3 regions of the Streptomyces sp. NBC_01116 genome follow, and region 2 is predicted to be linked to each of the others. Evidence: riboswitches for the same ligand, from Rfam matches in the RefSeq annotation. Region 2 holds a riboswitch; each other region holds the start of a gene.

Region 1 (3,169 bases), 6.7 Mb from region 2:
CCCGGGCGAGAGGCGCCGTCCCCCGGGCGCTGATCGCGGGCGCGGGCGCCACCACCGACGCCCACCACCCCACCAGCCCCCACCCGTCCGGGGACGTCGCACGGGCGGCGGTCGACGCCGCGCTGCGCGACGCCGGCTGGCGCGCCGAGGACGTCGACCACGTCAACGCGCACGGGACGTCGACCCCCCTCAACGACGCCACCGAGGCCGCCCTCATCGCCCGGTCCTATCCGCACCGGCCGCCCGTCACCGCACCCAAGGGCGTGCTGGGTCACTGCATGGGGGCGGCCGGCGCCATCGAGGCGGGCCTGACGATCCTGACGCTCCAGCACGGAGTGGTCCCCCCGATCGCGAACCTGGACGCCCCCGAGCCCGGGTTCGACATCGACTGCGTCACCAAGGTCCCGCGCGAGGTGCCCGTACGGCGGGCCGTCAGCCACTCCTTCGGCTTCGGCGGCCAGAACGCGGTGATCGCGCTCCAGGCTCCGTAACCCCCGCTCCGGAGCCGGGCGGAATCCGCCGGGCCGGTGTGGCGGGCCGATCCCGCGCCGCACCGGCCTCGTGCACAGCGGCCCGCCGCACCGCCTCCGACCTGCGCGAAGGCCCGTGATAGCTTGCCGGGGCCAGTCGAACCCCACGACGGGGTCAGGGAATCCGGTGCGAATCCGGAACTGACGCGCAGCGGTGAGGGGGACGGGCGGGGCCACGGCCACTGGAGCACGGATGTGCTCCGGGAAGGCGTCCCGCCCGGACGAACCCGAGTCCGAAGACCTGCTGGCACCCGCGCCCGCACCGTGGCGCGGGAACCGTACGACGGGCTCCGCGGCTGGGCCCAGAGACACCGAGGTCCTTCGTGCTGCCCACGGCCACCCCCGCCCCGATACGCACCGCCGCCCTGCTCGCGGCGGGACTCCTCCTGCTGACCGCCTGCGGCGGCGACGGGAGCACCGGCACGGCCGCCGCGGGCGGCACCGCCGACGGATTCCCGGTCACGCTCAAGAACTGCGGGCGCACCGTCACCGTGCAGGCCCCGCCCGAGCGGGCCGTCTCCGTCGACCAGGGATCGACGGAGATCCTGCTCTCGCTCGGACTGGCCGACCGGCTCGCCGCCACCGCCACCTGGACCGACCCGGTCATGAAGGGGCTGGAGAAGGCGAACGCGGGCGTCGAGCGGATCTCGGAGAACCGGCCCTCCTCGGAGAAGGTCCTCGACCAGGAGCCCGACTTCCTCTCCGCGTCCTTCACCTCCACCCTCGCCAAGGGCGGTGTCGCGCCCCGCGAACAGTTCGAGCAACTCGGCGTCCCCACCTACATCTCGCCCGCCGACTGCGCGGGCAAGGACAACAGCGGTGGCGGCGACGGAGCCCGCACCGCGCCGCTGACGATGGACTCCGTCCACACGGAAGTCCGCGAACTGGCCAGGGTGTTCGGCGTTCCCGAGCGCGGCGACGCCCTGGTGAAGAAGCTCCGGGCGCGCGTGGAGCGGGCCACCGACGGCGTCGACGCGTCGGACACCTCCCTCCTCTACTGGTTCTCCGACTCCAAGGCCCCCTACCTCGCGGGCTGTTGCGGAGCCCCCGGCGTCATCACCGAGGAGCTCGGCGCGAAGAACGTCTTCGACGACACCCGCGACGAATGGCCCCGGATCAGCTGGGAGACCGTCGCCGACCGCAACCCCGACGTCCTGGTCATCGGCGATCTGACCCGTACGACGCAGACCGCCGAGAGCGCCGCGAAGAAGATCGAGTTCCTGGAGTCCAACCCGGTCACCAGGACCATGGACGCCGTGAAGAACCGCCGCTACGTGCTGCTCAGCGGACAGGCCCTGAACCCCACCATCCGGACGGTCGAGGGCCTGGAACGCGTCGCGGCCGGACTGCGCGGCTTCGGGCTCGCGGGGTGAGCACCGGGAACCGTACGGCGGCGGAGCCTGCGCCCCCGGCCGGGGAGAGGGACGCGGTGCCACCCGCCTCCCGGCCCGGCCCCTTCCGGAACGTCGCCCGCCTCGCCGTGCCGCTCTCGGCGGGCGGGATCCTGCTCCTGCTGCTCTCCGTCGCGGTCGCCGTGACCATCGGGCCCGCCCGGATCTCCGTGCCCGACGTCTTCTCCGCCGTCGCCGCGCACCTCGGGTTCGGCGACTCGGGGCTCAGCCCGATCCGGGACGGCATCATCTGGAACCTCCGCATGCCCCGCACCCTCCTCGCCGCCGTGTGCGGCGCGGGGCTCGCGGTCTGCGGCACGGTGATGCAGTCCCTGCTGCGCAACCCGCTCGCCGACCCCTTCGTCCTCGGCGTCTCCTCCGGGGCCTCGACCGGGGCGGTCGTGGTGGTCGTCCTCGGGGTCGGCGGGGGAGCTGTGTCGCTGTCGGCCGGGGCGTTCGTCGGGGCGCTGCTCTCGTTCGCCCTGGTGCTGCTGCTCAGCCACACCCTCGGCGGCTCCACCGACCGGGTCGTCCTCTCCGGCGTCGCCGCGATGCAGCTCTTCTCCGCCCTCACCTCCTTCGTCGTGATGACCTCCGCCGACGCCGAACAGACCCGCGGGGTGCTGTTCTGGCTCCTCGGCTCGCTCAGCGGGGTCGGCTGGAGCGAGGTCGTCCTCTGCTCCGCCGTCCTCGCCGTCTGCCTGGTGATCTGCCTGGCCCACGCCCGTACGCTCGACGCCTTCGCCTTCGGGCAGGACGCCGCCGCCGCTCTCGGCGTGAACGTCGCCCGCACCCGGTTCGTGCTGCTGTGCACCACCGCGCTGCTGACCGCCGCCCTGGTCAGCGCCGCCGGGGCGATCGGCTTCGTCGGCCTGGTCCTGCCGCACGCCGCCCGCGCCCTCACCGGCTCCGGGCACCGGCGGCTCCTCCCGGTCACCGCGCTCGCCGGGGCCGTGTTCCTGGTCTGGGTCGACACCCTCGCCCGGACCGTCCTGGACCCGCAGGAGGTACCGGTCGGCGTCGTCACCGCGCTGATCGGCGTCCCCGCCTTCGTCCTCGTCCTGTACCGCACCCGGAGCACGTCATGAGCCGCACCACGAACGGTCCGGAGCACGTCGTGAGCCGCACCCCGAACGGCTGTGAAGGCCTGCGCGCGGAGCGGGTCGGCCGGGAGGCGGGCGGCCGGCTCATCCTCGACGGCGTGTGCATCACCCCGCGGCCCGGCTCCACCGTCGGACTGCTCGGCCC
Region 2 (3,169 bases):
GCGCACGTGCTGCACGGGGTCCGGGCGGGGGAGCCCGTCAGCGGGCACGAGGCGCAGCGCATCGCAGGTACCACCAGGAGGAACGGCTGACATGAACGACGCACCCCGTCACATCCTCGTCATCGGCATGGGCGCCGGCGACCCCGACCACCTGACGCTCGCCGCGGTGAAGGCCATGCGCCGGGCCGACGTCTTCTTCGTGCTGGGAAAGGGCAAGGAGAAGGACGCGCTGACCCGGCTGCGGCGGGACATCCTCGACGAACACCTGACCGGCCCCTACCGCGTCGTCGAGGCCGAGGACCCCTGGCGGGACCGCACCCAGCAGGACGCCGGGCGCTACGCCTCGGCGGTGCACGACTGGCGCCACCGCCGCGCCGACATCTGCGAACGCCTGATCGTGGAGGAGCTCGCACCGGGGCAGTGCGGAGCCTTCCTGGTGTGGGGCGACCCGTCCCTGTACGACAGCACCCTCGCCATCCTCGACGACATCCGAGGCCGCGGGACGGTGGAATTCGGCCACGAGGTGATCCCCGGCATCAGCAGCGTCTCCGCCCTCGCCGCCCGGCACCGCGTCACCCTGAATCAGGTCGGCCGCCCCGTCCACATCACCCCGGGACGGCGTCTCGCCCGGGGATTCCCCGAGGACTGCGACCTCGTCGTGATGCTCGACGGCCACGAGAGCTTCACGCATCTGGCGGGCGTCGGGTGGTGGATCCACTGGGGCGCCTACATCGGGACCCCGGAAGAGATCCTGGTCTCCGGCCCGCTCGACGAGGTGGCCGGCCGGATCAGCGGGCTGCGCGCGGAGGCCCGCGAACGGCATGGCTGGATCATGGACACCTACCTGCTGAGCCGGGCGCCGGGCGCCGACGGCGACTGACGGCCGCCGGCTCACGGGTCCGCGCCGAGGCGCGGGCGGCGAGGGCCTCCGCACCTCGTCGTCGGACCGGCCGAGGTGTCAGGAGGCGTCAGCGCCCGGTCTCGTGCGCCCTGATCACGCCGAGCCCGTGCCCCAGGCTCGGGCATTCGGCGGTGAGGTCGTCGCCCCGCACCAGGTAGTCGTGCACCCGGCCGTCCGCGGGTCGTTCGATCGCGCGATACAGCGTGCCGTTCACGGTGATCGTCCAGTCGTCGCCGTCCTGGGCCCACCCGACTGTCTTCTTCATCTGGCGTTTTCCGTTTCCTCGGTCGGCCTCGCCGCGGGTCGGCGGCCGTGTAGTGGGAAGAAGAACGGCTTGTGACGCTCGGTGGTTCCGCAGTCCCTACGCCATTCGGTTACATCTGTGTCACTGTCGCGTCCAGTGGACGCGCCCGACCTGACTGGCGGTCAGCACGGCGCTGACGAACAGCCGAACGAGCGGAGAACGCGCGTAGCTCGACGCTGTGACCCGCCGCGACGGAGTCCGGCCCGGAGCCGGGGAGTGCGCCGGCCCGTGTCCCACGTCACCGTCCGAAGTGTGAACAACGGTGTGCGCGGGCCGGGCGTCCCCTTAGGGTGATCGGTGCAGCTGGTTCACCCTGTCCGCCAGACAGGGTGTCGCAAGAGGGAACCCGGTGGGAATCCGGGACTGCCCCGCAGCGGTGAGTGGGAACGACCGCCGTCATACGCACTGGGCCCGGCCGGGTCTGGGAAGCGACGGCCAGTAGGTGTCTGCCCCGGCAGACGTGCCCGCGAGTCCGAAGACCTGCCCGTTGCCCGCACGCGACCGTTCGCGTGCGGAGATCTCGGTGACCTCGTGGGCGGGTCGGCGTAACCATCGGGCGGACGGACACGGATGCGACGTGTCCCGGTCTCCGCCCGATGCGTCATCCCTTCGCGTCCGCGTCCGGTCCCGGGGTCCGTCCCGCAGACACGCTCGCGAAGGAGAGTCACGTGACAGCGAAGCCCGCAGCCGCGGCAGCACGAGCCACCGTGTACGGCTACCCCCGCCAGGGCCCCAACCGCGAACTGAAGAAGGCCGTCGAGGGCTACTGGAAGGGCCGCGTCGACGCCGACGCCCTCCGGGAGACCGCCGCCGAACTGCGCCGGGGGACCTGGCGGCAGCTCGCCGAGGCCGGCGTCCACGAGGTGCCGACCGGCGACTTCTCGTACTACGACCACGTCCTGGACACCAGCGTCATGGTCGGCGCCATCCCCGGGCGGCACCGCGAAGCGGTCGACACCGACGCCCTCGACGGCTACTTCGCCATGGCCCGCGGCACGCAGGACGTCGCCCCGCTGGAGATGACGAAGTGGTTCGACACCAACTACCACTATCTGGTGCCCGAGTTGGGGCCGGACACGGTGTTCACCACCGACTCCGCCAAGCAGGTCGCGGAATACCAGGAGGCGCTGGCCCTCGGCCTGACGCCCCGGCCGGTGCTCGTCGGCCCCGTCACCTACCTCCTGCTCGCCAAGCCGGCCCCCGGCGTCGCCGCGGACTTCGAGCCGCTGACCCTGCTGGACCGGCTGCTCCCCGTGTACGCCGAGGTCCTCGCCGATCTGCGCGCGGCGGGCGCCGCATGGGTGCAGCTCGACGAGCCCGCCCTCGTCCAGGACCGCACCCCGGCCGAGCTGAACGCCGCCGCCCGCGCCTACCGTGAGCTCGGCGGACTCACCGACCGGCCCCGACTGCTGGTCGCCTCCTACTTCGGACGACTCGGCGAGGCGCTGACGGTCCTGGCCAAGTCCCCCGTCGACGGGCTGGCCCTCGACTTCACCGAGTCCGGCGCGGGGAACCTCGACGACCTCGCGGCGGCCGGCGGACTGCCCGGCAAGCGCCTGGTCGCCGGTGTCGTGAACGGCCGCAACATCTGGATCAACGACTACGAGAAGTCGCTCGCCACCCTCGGCACCCTCCTCGGCCTCGCCGACCGGGTCGACGTCTCCGCCTCCTGCTCCCTGCTGCACGTCCCGCTGGACGCGGACGCCGAGCAGGGCATCGACCCGGGGATCGCCCGCTGGCTCGCCTTCGCCCGGCAGAAGACCGAGGAGATCGTCGTCCTGGCCCGCGGCCTGGGCGCCGGCACGGACACCATCGCGGCCGAACTCGCCGCCAACCGCGCCGACCTGGCCTCCCGCGCCGACGCCGCGCTCACCCGCGACCCGGCCGTCCGCGCCCGCACGGCGGCCATCACCGACGCCGACGGCCGCCGCTCGCAGCCGTACACCGAGCGCTCCGCCGCCCAG
Region 3 (3,169 bases), 1.5 Mb from region 2:
GTGGGCGACGGCGCCCCGGACAACGACGTGGGTGCGAGTGGCTGACGCACGGGAACGAGTGGCCGGCACGGGAACGAGTAGCTGACACGGGAGCGAGTGGCGACATGGGAGCGAGTGGCTGATGGATCTGACGATCAGGGCGGCGGAGCCCGACGAGTACGCCGTCCTCGGCGAGATCGTCGCCGAGGCGTATCTCTGCGACGGTCTGCTGGACGGCCCGCAGGACCCGTATCTGCTCAAGCTGCGGGCGGTGGAACAACGGGCCGCCGAGGCCGAGGTCCTCGTCGCGCTCGACGCGCACGGGGCGGTGCTCGGCGGTGTGACGTATGCCGCACCCGGCATGCCGTGGCGCGACATCGCGGGACCGGACGAGGCCGAGTTCCGGATGCTGGCGGTAGCCCGCGAGGGGCGCGGACGGGGTGTGGGAGAGGCCCTGGTGCGGGCGTGCGTCGAGCGCGCCCGGTCCACCGAGGGCGTGCGGGCGCTGGCCCTGTCGACGCAGCCGGCCATGCTCGGAGCCCATAGGATCTACCGTCGGCTCGGCTTCGCGCGGACCCCCGAACGGGACTGGGAACCGGTGCCGGGACTACGGCTCATGACCTTCCGGCTGGAGCTGGGAGCGCCCTCCTGAGGGGCATGTTGAATCGTCGCGACACAACATGTGGGGGCCGCTTCATCCGGCGGCCCCCACATGTATGCTCGACCTCGCTGTCGCCGCAGGGGAATCCGGTGCGAATCCGGAACTGTCCCGCAACGGTGTGATCGGTGTGCTTTTGCACACCCGCAAGTCCGAAGACCTGTCGACAGCGCGTCCGGCTCGACCGAACCGGACGCCAGACGTCCGGGCCTCGCGGATAGGCCGGTGGACGCCGTCGCTGTGCTGCCCTGCCCCGGGTCTCGCGCTGCCCGGCTCCCCGCCTTCCGCCGGCCCCTGCCGAGCGAGGGAAAGCCCAGTGACCATCGCGCCCGCCGATCCGGTTTCAGCCACCGAATCCGCTGCCTCCACCACGTCCGGAGCAGGCACGAACGACGGCCCCGGGACCGCTTTGCTGCGGACCCTGACCGACCTCACCGTCGATCTTCCCGACACCGACCCCGGACGGGTCGCCGCCGCCGCGCTGCGCGGACGCAACGCCCGCTCCGACGAGGCCGAGCTGCGCTCGCTGGCCACCGAGGCCGCCGCGGGGCTGATCTCCGAGGACCCGGCGTACTCCAGACTCGCCGCCCGGCTGCTGACCCGGACCATCGCCGACGAGGCCGCGGGCCAGGGCGCGACGCACTTCTCCGCCTCGGTCGCCGTGGGCCACCGCGAGGGCCTGATCGCCGACCGCACCGCCGCCTTCGTGGAACTGCACGCCAAGGCGCTGGACGAGCTGGTCGAGCGGGCGCTGGCCGACGGCGCCGACGACCGCTTCGGCTACTTCGGTCTGCGGACGCTGCACAGCCGCTACCTCCTGCGGCACCCGATCACCCGGCAGGTCATCGAGACCCCGCAGCACTTCATGCTGCGCGTGGCCGCGGGCCTCGCCGAGGACGAGTCGGTGCGGGCGCTGGACGAGGTCGCCGCGCTGTACGGGCTGATGAGCCGGCTGGACTACCTCCCCTCCTCCCCCACCCTCTTCAACTCCGGCACCCGGCACCCGCAGATGTCCTCCTGCTATCTGCTGGACTCGCCGAAGGACGAGCTGGACTCGATCTACGACCGCTACCACCAGGTGGCGCGGCTCTCCAAGCACGCGGGCGGCATCGGTCTGTCGTACTCCCGCATCCGCGCCCGGGGTTCGCTGATCCGGGGCACCAACGGGCATTCCAACGGCATCGTGCCCTTCCTCAAGACGCTGGACGCCTCCGTGGCGGCGGTGAACCAGGGCGGCCGGCGCAAGGGCGCGGCGGCGGTCTACCTGGAGACCTGGCACGCGGACATCGAGGAGTTCCTGGAGCTCCGCGACAACACCGGTGAGGACCAGCGGCGTACGCACAACCTCAACCTGGCGCACTGGATCCCGGACGAGTTCATGCGCCGGGTCGACGCGGACACCGAGTGGTCGCTGTTCTCCCCCTCCGACGTGCCCGAGCTGGTCGACCTGTGGGGCGACGCGTTCGACGCGGCCTACCGGGCGGCCGAGGCCAAGGGCCTGGCGCGCAGGACGATTCCGGCGCGTGAGCTGTACGGCCGGATGATGCGGACCCTCGCGCAGACCGGCCAGGGCTGGATGACGTTCAAGGACGCCTCCAACCGGACCGCGAACCAGACCGCCGAGCCGGGCCGGGTCGTGCACTCCTCCAACCTGTGCACGGAGATCCTCGAAGTCACGGACGACGGCGAGACGGCCGTCTGCAACCTGGGCTCGGTCAACCTGGGCGCGTTCGTGGCGGACGGCTCGATCGACTGGGAGCGCCTGGACGCCACCGTGCGCACCGCCGTGACGTTCCTGGACCGGGTCGTCGACATCAACTTCTACCCGACCGAGCAGGCCGGGCGCTCCAACTCCCGCTGGCGGCCGGTCGGCCTGGGCGCGATGGGCCTCCAGGACGTCTTCTTCCAGCTGCGCCTGCCCTTCGACTCGCCGCAGGCCCGCGCGCTCTCCACGAAGATCTCCGAGCGGATCATGCTCGCCGCGTACGAGGCGTCCTGCGACCTCGCGGAACGCTCGGGCCCGCTGCCTGCCTGGTCCGAGACGCGGTCCGCGCGCGGTGTGCTGCACCCCGACCACTACGCCACCGAGCTGAACTGGCCGGAGCGCTGGGACGCCCTGCGCGCCCGGGTCGCGAAGACCGGCATGCGCAACTCGCTGCTGCTGGCCATCGCCCCGACGGCGACGATCGCCTCGATCGCGGGCGTGTACGAGTGCATCGAGCCGCAGGTCTCCAACCTGTTCAAGCGCGAGACGCTCAGCGGTGAGTTCCTCCAGGTCAACGCCTATCTGGTGGACGAGCTGAAGAAGCTCGGCGTGTGGGACGCCCGCACCCGTGAGGCGCTGCGCGAGGCGAGCGGCTCCGTGCAGGGCTTCGCCTGGATCCCCGAGGACGTGCGGGCGCTGTACCGCACGGCGTGGGAGATCCCGCAGCGCGGCCTGATCGACATGGCGTCGGCCCGTACGCCGTTCCTCGACCAGAGCCAGTCGCTCAACCTGTTCCTGGAGACGCCGACGATCGGCAAGCTCTCCTC

The links. A riboswitch is a leader RNA that binds a small molecule or an ion and turns the genes downstream of it on or off. The one in region 2 is predicted to bind cobalamin.
Region 1: it holds a riboswitch for cobalamin, as region 2 does, so the genes downstream of both, OG245_RS02500 (ABC transporter substrate-binding protein) here and metE (5-methyltetrahydropteroyltriglutamate--homocysteine S-methyltransferase) in region 2, are expected to answer to the same signal.
Region 3: it holds a riboswitch for cobalamin, as region 2 does, so the genes downstream of both, OG245_RS25890 (ribonucleoside-diphosphate reductase subunit alpha) here and metE (5-methyltetrahydropteroyltriglutamate--homocysteine S-methyltransferase) in region 2, are expected to answer to the same signal.

What each region holds. Positions count from the first base shown of each region.
Region 1 covers NZ_CP108644.1:617,115-620,283, reverse strand. The annotation lists gene OG245_RS02505 (beta-ketoacyl synthase) at 1-491, shown strand, start outside; cobalamin riboswitch at 608-794, shown strand; gene OG245_RS02500 (ABC transporter substrate-binding protein) at 854-1,903, shown strand; gene OG245_RS02495 (FecCD family ABC transporter permease) at 1,960-3,009, shown strand; gene OG245_RS02490 (ABC transporter ATP-binding protein) at 3,006-3,169, shown strand, end outside.
Region 2 covers NZ_CP108644.1:7,360,320-7,363,488, forward strand. The annotation lists gene OG245_RS32280 (cobalamin-binding protein) at 1-90, shown strand, start outside; gene cobF (precorrin-6A synthase (deacetylating)) at 92-880, shown strand; gene OG245_RS32290 (hypothetical protein) at 969-1,166, opposite strand; cobalamin riboswitch at 1,493-1,708, shown strand; gene metE (5-methyltetrahydropteroyltriglutamate--homocysteine S-methyltransferase) at 1,874-3,169, shown strand, end outside.
Region 3 covers NZ_CP108644.1:5,848,738-5,851,906, reverse strand. The annotation lists gene OG245_RS25900 (hypothetical protein) at 1-45, shown strand, start outside; gene OG245_RS25895 (GNAT family N-acetyltransferase) at 122-631, shown strand; cobalamin riboswitch at 684-820, shown strand; gene OG245_RS25890 (ribonucleoside-diphosphate reductase subunit alpha) at 954-3,169, shown strand, end outside.